2 regions of the Variovorax pasteuri genome follow, and region 1 is predicted to be linked to the other one. Evidence: riboswitches for the same ligand, from Rfam matches in the RefSeq annotation. Region 1 holds a riboswitch; the other holds the start of a gene.
What was found. Region 1 has a riboswitch for glycine ahead of gcvT (glycine cleavage system aminomethyltransferase GcvT). Riboswitches for the same ligand answer to the same signal wherever they lie in the genome.

Region 2: it holds a riboswitch for glycine, as region 1 does, so the genes downstream of both, ACSFBM_RS02535 (ABC transporter substrate-binding protein) here and gcvT (glycine cleavage system aminomethyltransferase GcvT) in region 1, are expected to answer to the same signal.

What each region holds. Positions count from the first base shown of each region.
Region 1 is NZ_JBPJZS010000005.1:440,111-444,793, forward strand. Features, by position in the region: gene gcvP (aminomethyl-transferring glycine dehydrogenase) at 1-829, opposite strand, end outside; gene gcvH (glycine cleavage system protein GcvH) at 959-1,330, opposite strand; gene gcvT (glycine cleavage system aminomethyltransferase GcvT) at 1,372-2,550, opposite strand; glycine riboswitch at 2,596-2,708, opposite strand; glycine riboswitch at 2,721-2,811, opposite strand; gene ACSFBM_RS21090 (hypothetical protein) at 2,845-3,396, opposite strand; gene ACSFBM_RS21095 (YybH family protein) at 3,497-3,946, opposite strand; gene ACSFBM_RS21100 (MFS transporter) at 4,124-4,683, opposite strand, start outside.
Region 2 is NZ_JBPJZS010000001.1:548,661-553,343, forward strand. Features, by position in the region: gene ACSFBM_RS02520 (NADP-dependent isocitrate dehydrogenase) at 1-695, opposite strand, end outside; gene ACSFBM_RS02525 (ABC transporter ATP-binding protein) at 846-1,472, opposite strand; gene ACSFBM_RS02530 (hypothetical protein) at 1,607-2,404, shown strand; glycine riboswitch at 2,550-2,673, shown strand; gene ACSFBM_RS02535 (ABC transporter substrate-binding protein) at 2,823-4,400, shown strand; gene ACSFBM_RS02540 (ABC transporter permease) at 4,424-4,683, shown strand, end outside.

The sequences.
Region 1 (4,683 bases):
TGGTGCCGCAGACGATGTCGGCGTCGAACTCGCCGGGGGCGACCAGCAGCGTGAGCGCCAGCAGGTCGGCCGCGACGATGAGGGCGGCGTCGCACTGGTGCGCATGGCCCGCGAGCGGGCGCAGGTCATGCACATGGCCGGTGGTGGCGGGGTACTGCGCGAGCACGCCGAAGAACTCGCCGCTCACCATCAGCAGCGGCAGCGTTTCCGACACGGTGCTCACCTTGACCTCGATGCCCAGCGGCGCGGCGCGCGTCCTGATGACCTCGATGGTCTGCGGGTGGCAGTCGCCCGACACCAGGAACACGTTGCTCTTGCTTTTGACGCTGCGCTTGGCCAGCGTCATGGCTTCGGCCGCGGCCGTGGCTTCGTCGAGCATCGACGCGTTGGCGATGGCCATGCCCGTGAGGTCGCACACCATCGTCTGGAAGTTGAGCAGGGCTTCCATGCGGCCCTGCGAAATCTCGGCCTGGTAGGGCGTGTAGGCCGTGTACCAGGCGGGGTTCTCGAGCACGTTGCGCAGGATCACGCCCGGCGTGTGCGTGCCGTAGTAGCCCTGGCCGATGAAGCTCCTGAACACCTTGTTCTTCGACGCCAGCGCCTTCAGCTCGGCCAGCGCGTCGGCCTCGGTCACCGGCGCGGGCAGCCGCATCGGCTTGGCGCGGCGGATGGCCGCCGGCACGATGCCGTCGATGAGCTCCGCGCGCGTGGCCGAGCCGATCACCGGCAGCATGCGCGCCTCGTCCGCCGCATCAATGCCGATGTGGCGGGCGAGAAATTCTTCGGCGTTCTCTAGTTCTTGCAAAGAGGGAAGGGCGGGCGTCGGCATGGCGTGATGGATCGGCTAAAAAAAGAAGAAAGGCTCAGCGGTCGCCGCCGGGCCGCCCCAAGGCGGGCCGCGCCTTCCCCATGGGGGATGGCGAAGCACACGAAGTGGCAAGCCGAGGGGCGAACATTTCTAGGATTCGGCGGCGAACTTGTCGTAGCTGGCCGCGTCCAGCAGGGCGTCGAGTTGCGCGGGTTCGCTCAGCTTGACCTTGAAGAACCAGCCGCTGGCCAGCGGGTCGCTGTTGGCGAGCGAGGGGTCGGCGCGCAGCGCTTCGTTCACTTCGACGATCTCGCCCGACACGGGCATGAACACGTCGGCGGCGGCCTTGACCGACTCGACGACGCCGGCGACTTCGCCCTGGGCAAAGGTCTTGCCGACTTCGGGCAGGTCGACGAACACCACGTCGCCCAACGCGTCCTGCGCATGCACGGTGATGCCGACGGTGGCAGCGCCGCCTTCGGCCGACACCCATTCGTGGTCCTTGGTGTACTTGATGCTCATGGAAAACTCCTCGTGGAAAAAATGATTCGGGGGTGCAGAGCCTAGCCGCGGAAATAGCGCGTCGGCACGAAAGGCAGGGTCGAGACTTCCATGGGCACCGGCTTGCCGCGCACGATGGCCTGCAGGCGCGTGCCCGGCTCCGCGAAAGCGGTGGCCACGTAGCCCATGGCCACGCAGCGGTCTGCCGTGGGGCCGAGCAGGCCGCTGGTGACGATGCCGATGTCGTGGCCCTCGAAGGACTGCAGCACCGTGCCGTCGCGCACCGGAATGCGTTCGAGCGCGACGAGGCCCACCCGCTTGCGCTTGAGCGTGTCATGGTCGGTGTGGCCGGCGGCCCCCGGGGCGGCCGCGGCGAGCTGGGCCAGGATCTTCGCGGCGCCCGGAAAGCCGCCTTCGCGCGCGCCACCGGCACGGCGCACCTTCTGCATCGCCCAGTTGAGCGAGGCCTCGACCGGCGTGGTCGTGGTGTCGATGTCGTTGCCGTACAGGCACAGGCCGGCTTCCAGGCGCAGCGAATTGCGCGCGCCCAGGCCGACGGGCTTCACCTCGGGCTGGGCCAGCAGCAGGCGGGCCAGCGCCTCGGCGTCCTTGGCCGCCACCGAGATCTCGAAACCGTCTTCGCCGGTGTAGCCGCTGCGGGTGACGAAGGCCGGAATGCCGCCGATCTGCACCGCGCCGCCGGTCATGAACACGAAGCGCTCGATGCCGGGCGACAGCCGCGCCATCGTGGCCGCCGCCTGCGGGCCCTGCAGCGCGAGCAGGGCGTGGTCGGGCAGGGGTTGCACCTCGCAGCGCGCGCCGATCTTCTGCTGGATGTGGGCGATGTCGGCCACCTTGCAGGCGCCGTTGACGATCACGAAGAGCGAGCCGTTGCCTTCGTTGAAGAACATCAGGTCGTCGAGGATGCCGCCCTCGTCGTTCAGCAGCAGGCCGTAGCGCTGCTTGCCGGCGGGCAGGTCGATCACATCGACCGGCATCAGGGTCTCGAAAGCCGCTGCGGCGTCGGGGCCGACCAGGCGCAGCTGGCCCATGTGGGAAATGTCGAACAGGCCGGCCGCGTCGCGTGTGTGCTTGTGCTCGGCCATCAGGCCGGCGGGGTACTGCACCGGCATCGAGTAGCCGGCAAAGGGCACCATGCGGGCGCCGAGCTCCACGTGGAGGTCGTACAGCGGCGTCTTGAGAAGCGCAGTGTCGGGGGCGGAAGCAGCGGAAGAGGCCATGGGGCACTCCAAAGGGGCAGACGAAATCCATGACGCAAGCCATGGGCCACCCCTGCTGTCCGCTTTACCTGAGAGATTCGCCCCACGATCGGGGTTTGCTCCTTCGGTGGGCTGCTGCATCGTTTCCGGTGCGGCGGCCTCTCTCCAGCAAGGAAACGCCGGTGTGTACCGGCGCCTTGTCAGTCCTTTTGCCTGAGCGTTCGGGAATCCCCTGCGCCTTCGGCGGCCCCGTCGCGCGGGGCTCTCTCCTGACCCGGGCGAGTGTAGTGGATCGCGGTGCGCGGGGTTTTCGTTTCAGTGAACGATTTCAGCCGGCGGCAGCAGCCGGTCGATGCGTTCGCGCAGCGATTCGGCGCGCTCCGGGCCGGCGGCTTTCTCGATTTCGCTGAGCATCAGCGCGGCGATGGTCATCATGGCCTCGCGGTCGCGCGCCTCGCGCAGGGCGTCGCGCATCTGCAGCGCGAACTTGGGGTCGCGGCGCACGAACATGCGCTCGCAGATGTCGAACAGGAACATGCGCGTGGTGGCCAGCGAGCGCTTGCCGTCGAAGCTGTCGGCCGAGGTGCTGACCTGGATCGTGTCGGCGGCGGGCACGGCCAAGGCCTGTGCCGCCTGTGCCGCCCGCGCGGCCGCAGCCGCGGCGGCCTGCGGGTCTTGCAGGTAGCCCCGCTGCACCAGCGCCTGGAGCGCCTGCTCGGCCTCGTCACGGGTGCTGAACAGCGGGCTGAAGTCGGTCAGCGAGCGGCGGCCGTCGGCCATGAGCAACAGCGCGCGCTCCCGCTGGCTGAGCGTGCGCTGGCCGCCCTGGAGTTCATCGCGGGCCTTGTCGGTCTTGGTGGGGAACATGGCAGCCACAGCTTTCGGGAGTCGAGGGCTGCAGCATTGTTGCAAGCGGTGACATCTTCATGAACCGTTTGGTCTACACGGGCAACGGTCTTTGGCTGCGTCATCCGCCCGCGATTTCCTTGCGGATGAGCCACTGGTTGCCCACGCGCTGCAGCTCCAGCGTCTTGCGGCTCTTCTCGCGCAGCTTGTCGGCGGTGTAGGTCTGCTGAAAGCTCGCGCTGGCGGCCTGCCCGGTGACGCTGATGACGAGGTTGTCGATGTCCACGCGGATGGCGGTCTTGTCGGCGATGCGCGTGCGGCGGTCGGCTTCCCAGGCCTTGCGGTCCTGGCCGCGGGGCGGCGTGAAGTCGGGTGCATAGGTGGCCAGGTAGCGCGCCACGTCACGGGCGGACCATGCGGCCGCCCAGGTGCGCACGGCGGTTTCGACCTCGGCAATGCTGGCGGCCGGATTCACCGGTGCCGGTTGCGTGCCCGTCGTTGCCGGCGCAGCGCCGAAGGCGGCCGTGGCCAGCAGCGTGCCGCCGAGAAGGCAACTCAGTGATCGGTACATGGCGAAGTCTCCTCCTTGTCGTTTGTCGGCCCCGATCATCGGCCGAAACGGTGGAGCGCTCGCACGACACCTCCCGCTAAAGGATCACCCCGCCAGGCCGGGCTGTCGCTCGATGCGCGTCGAATCGAGCATAAAGCGCGCAATGCGAGATTCGACGGCCATGGGTGACGGTGGGGCTCAAGTCGCAGCGCGCTGCACCCCCGCCGGCGCCACCTGCATCGCCCTGTTGCGCAACCGCAGCGCCAGCACTGTCGCCGCGCCCAGCACGCACAGCACCGCGGTGAAGGTCACGCCCAGCCCGCGCGCGTCCGACAGCATGCCGAACAGCGGCGACACCAGGCCGCCCACCGACAGCGCCAGCCCCAGCGTGATGCCGCTGGCCGTGGCCGGGTTGCGCGGCAGGTAGTCCTGCGCCAGCGTCACCTGCGCGGCGAAGGGCAGGAACATGCTCATGCCGAGCAGCGCGGTGCAGGCCAGCGCCCAGCCGGGGGTCGGTGCAAGCACCAGGCCGGCGAGCGACGGCAGGGCGAGCACGTAGCCGCTGCGGATGGTGCCCATGCGCCCGATGCGGTCGCCGAGCCAGCCGCCGAGCAGCACGCCCACCGCGCCCGCGGCGGTGAAGCCGGTGAGCGCCGCCGCGCCCTGGAAGGCCGTGCCGTGCAGGTCGCGCGTGATGCGCAGCGACAGCATCGACAGCACCGTGACGTACGGAATCGACCAGCCCACGATGGTCGCCA
Region 2 (4,683 bases), on a different contig from region 1:
TTCTTGCTCATGAACATGGAGTCGATGACTTCGCGGTCCAGCAGTGCCACCTTGGACTTGAGCACGACGGTCTTGCCGCTCTTGGTGATCAGCTCCATCTTGACGTTGCGCGCGCGGTCCAGCGTCATGGACTTTTCGCCGTGGTAGAAGTCGCCGCCGTGCATGTGCGAGACGTGCGAGCGCGAGGCCTGGCTCCACTCGGCCATGCTGTGCGGGTTCTTGCGGGCGTATTCCTTCACCGCCTTGGGGGCGCGGCGGTCGGAGTTGCCCTCGCGCAGCACCGGGTTCACCGCGCTGCCGGTGCACTTGTTGTAGCGCACGCGGATGTCCTTGTCCTCGTCGGTGGTCGGGTTCTCGGGGTAGTCGGGGATCTTGAAGCCCTTGTCCTGCAGTTCCTTGATCGCCGCCTTGAGCTGGGACACCGAAGCGCTGATGTTGGGCAGCTTGATGATGTTGGCGTCGGCCTGGAGCGTGAGCTTGCCGAGTTCGGAGAGGTTGTCGGGCACCTTCTGCGCGTCGCTCAGGAATTCGGGGAACTCGCCCAGGATGCGGGCGGCCACGGAGATATCGCTCGTGGTGACGTTGATGCCGGCCGGTTGGGTGAAGGCGCGGATGATGGGCAGAAACGCGTAGGTCGCCAGCAGGGGCGCCTCGTCGGTGAGGGTGTAGACGATGGTGGGTTGCTTCGAGCTCATGCGCTGGCTTCCGTAAAACTTGAGTTGTCGGGTTGGCTGGAACTTCTGGCGGAGTTCGCACCGCCGGAATCGCCGATTGTCACCCGTCGGCGGCCGGTTCGGTCCGCCAAAGGGCCTAACACCCCCATGGGGGGCGCTGTCAATGGGGTTTCAGGGCAGCGGCAGGGTGATGGTGGCCGCCAGCGGCACGGTGTCGATGCGCTCGGCGCTGGCGACCAGGAAGGCCCGGTGCGACCCCGTCTGCCCCAGTTCGCCCAGCGAACGCCACAGGCAGCGCACCGACCCCGCATCGAGCGCGGCCGTCGGCTCGTCGAGCAGCACCAGCGGGCGGCTCGAGGCCAGCGCCGCGGCCAGCCACACCTTGCGCTTGGAGCCGGTGGACAGCATGAACATCGACTTCGCCAGGTGCGGGGTCAGGGAAAAACCTTCGACCAGCGCCTGCCATCGCGCCTCGTCGAAGCCCGCGTCGCCCTGGCGCAGCGCGGCGGTGCATTCGTGCACGGTGGCCTGGTCGAAGCGGTCGGTGGACGGGTCCACGAAGAACACCTGGCGCCGGTAGGCCTCGGGCGCGGTGTCCAGGCTGGCGCTCGCCACGGTGAGGCGGCCGGTGGCGGGCAGCGCGCCCGCCATCACCTGGAGCAGGGCCGACTTGCCGCTGCCGGTGTCGCCGTGCAGCAGCGTGACGCCGGGGCCGATGGCGGCGGTCCAGTTCGAGGCGATGGGCGGCTGGCCGGGGTAGGCGAAGCCGAGCGCGTCGATCCGGAGGATGGAGGGCAAGGAGGGCAAGGAGGGCAAGGAGGGCAAGGAGGGCAAGGAGGAGGGTGAAGGGGACGAAGGGTTCATGGTCGAGGCCGACTCTATCAATCAAGCAGCCGCACGCGAACGCCAAGGCATGGCTACCATTCGGCTCCATGAAAAAGCTGCTGCTCACCGCCGGTCTCCTCGTGTCGCTGTTCACTGTGCCCGTGTTCGCCGCGCCGCCGGCCCAGGTGTTCGACGCGGTGAAGAAACCCGAGGCGCTCGACCTGCAATGGCGCACCCGCCTGTGCGCCTTGCTGCCGCAGCCCTGCGACGTGCAGCAGCTCGGCCTGTACCGCCCGCGCGGCGCCACGCCTGCCGACTACGTGGTGCTCTCTGCCGAGCCGCTGGCCATGGCGCGCGTGAAGCGCACCACCGACGCGAAGGGCTGGCAGCTCGACCGGCTGCACGATTTCTCGGGCTATGCGCAGTCCCTCAAGAAAGAAGACACCGGCACCGCGAGCGACACCGGCGACAAGCGCGACATGCGCCTGTCGCTCGCGCCCGCGCTCTACCCGCTGGCCGAAGGCAAGTGGGCCGTGGCCGTGCTGCAGACCGTGTCGGAGATGTACTCGGGCGGTGGCGCCTCGTTCGACACTGCCGACTTCGTGCCGCTCGAAGGCGGCAAGGCCTTGCACGAAGGCATTCCCTTCTCGTGCTTCAAGATGATCCGCGCCTGCTTCAGCGAGAAGGACTACAAGACCTCGAAGCACTGCCATGACGAAAGCAACGGCAGCCTGCGCATCGTGTACGGCGAGGCCGCCAGCCCCGGCGCGCCCTACGACTGGCAGTACACGTGGCTGCAGAGCGAGTGGCCGCAGAACGAGCCGCAGCGCGCCGCCACCACCACGCGCATCCGCTTCACCGCCAAGACCACCGAGCGTGCGGACTTCTGCGGCGGACCGCAGTAAGCACCGAAGACTTCTCGCGCATTGCTGCGTTTTGGCACGCAATCTGCTTTGAGAAGTTCATCCAGGAGAAATGCCGGCTCGATGCTTCGAGTTAGTGCATTACCGAAGGCGATGGCCCAGAACGCTCAGGTCCCAAGACTGGATTTTTTCTAACGCTGGAGAGCGCTGACCGACCCCTTGCAGGGGCCGAGGGCAGCCGCCGAAGGGGCAAGCCCTGTGCGATGTGCGCGCAGGGTGAATCTCTCAGGCAAAAGGACAGCAGGGGCACGCCGCGCACAGAGCGCGGGGGTGCCCTTGTTCGCTTCCGGAGCCGCTTTCTTTCATGACCTGTTTCCCGCAACGCCGCACGACGAATGTCTTTCCTGGCGTTGCACGTGCTCGCGTCCCTCTTTTTCAACCGGAGAACTGACCCATGCTGATGAAACGACAACTGAAAGCCATGTTCGTGGGCGCGCTGCTGGCCGCAGCGGCGGCCACCGCCTTCGCACAGGACGCTGGCAAGGTGCTGCGCCTGGTGCCGCAGTCCGACCTGAAGATCCTCGACCCGATCTGGACCACCGCCTTCATCACGCGCAACCACGGCTACATGGTGTACGACACGCTCTTCGGCGTGGACGAACAAGGCAAGGTGCATCCGCAGATGGTCGACAAGTACACGACCAGTCCCGACGGCAAGACCTGGACCTTCACGCTGCGCAAGAGCCTGGCCTTCCATGACGGCAAGCCTGTCACCTCGGAAGACGTCATTGCATCCCTCAAGCGCTGGGGCCAGCGCGACGGGCTGGGCCAGAAGATGTTCACCGCGCTCGACAAGGCCGAGGCCGTGGACGCCAACACCTTCAGGCTGGTGTTCAAGGACACCTTCGGCATGGTGCTCGACGCGCTGAGCAAGCCGTCGTCGAACCCGCCGTTCATCATGCCCGCGCGCGTGGCGGCCACGCCCGCCGACAAGCAGATCGACGACGCCACCGGCTCCGGTCCCTACATCTTCAAGAAGGACGAGTACCGCCCCGGCGAGAAGATCGTCTACCTGAAGAACACCAAGTACGTGCCGCGCACCGAGGCGCCCTCGGGCACTGCGGGCGGCAAGAACGTGTACGTCGACCGCATGGAATGGATCATCCTGAAGGACGCGCAGACACAGGCCAACGCACTGGCCAACGGCGAGGTCGACATGATCGAGTGGGTGCCCTCGGAGCAGTACACCGCGCTGAAGAACAACCCGGCCATCACGCTCGACAGCCCGGTGGCCAAGGGCTCGTTCGCGCTGCACCTGAACCACTTCATTCCGCCCTTCGACAACCCCAAGATCGCGCAGGCCGCGTTCATGGCCATCAACCAGGAAGCGCTGATGCGCGCGCAACTGGTGCACAAGGAGCTCTACAACAGCTGCGCCTCCATCTACCCGTGCGGCTCGGCCTATGCCTCCGACAAGACCGGCTACTTCACCGGCAAGCCGCAGTTCGAAAAGGCGAAGGCGCTGCTCAAGGAGGCCGGCTACGACGGCAAGCCCGTCGTGCTCATGTACCCGGCCGACTTTGCGGTGCTCAACAAGTTTCCGCCGGTGATGGCGCAGCTGCTCAAGCAGGCCGGCTTCAACGTCGACATGCAGTCGATGGACTGGCCCACGCTGGTCACGCGCCGCGCCAAGAAAGACCCGGTCGACAAGGGCGGCTGGAACCTGTTCATCACCGGCTGGGGCATTGCCGACAACATGAACCCGATGTTCTTCGCACCGCTCACCGGCAACGGCGAGAAGGGCTGGTTCGGCTGGGCCACCGACGACAAGCTGGAGCAGCTCAAGTCCGAGTTCCTGGCCACGGCCGACGAACCCAAGCGCAAGGAGCTGGCCACGGCCATCCAGCAGCGCGTGTACGACACCGGCATCTACGCGCCCATCGGTGAATACAAGCCCCTCACGGCCTACCGCAAGGGCGTGGTGAGCGGCGTCGTGCGCTCGCCGGTCGGCGTGTTCTGGAACCTGAAGAAGAACTGAGCCAACGCCACGGAACCCGCCCCATGCTGCTCTTTCTTGCACGCCGCATTCTGTCGACCGTGCCGGTGCTCGTCATCGTCGCGCTGATCGTTTTCCTGATGCTGCGGCTCGCGCCCGGCGACCCCGCGGCCGCCATCGTGGGCGACAGCGGCACCAGCGAGAACATCGCCAAGGTGCGCGAGCAGCTGGGGCTCAACCAGTCGCTGCCGGTGCAGTTCTTTCACTGGAGCGCGCAACTGCTGCAGGGCGACCTGGGCGAGTCTTACTTCATGAAGAAGACGGT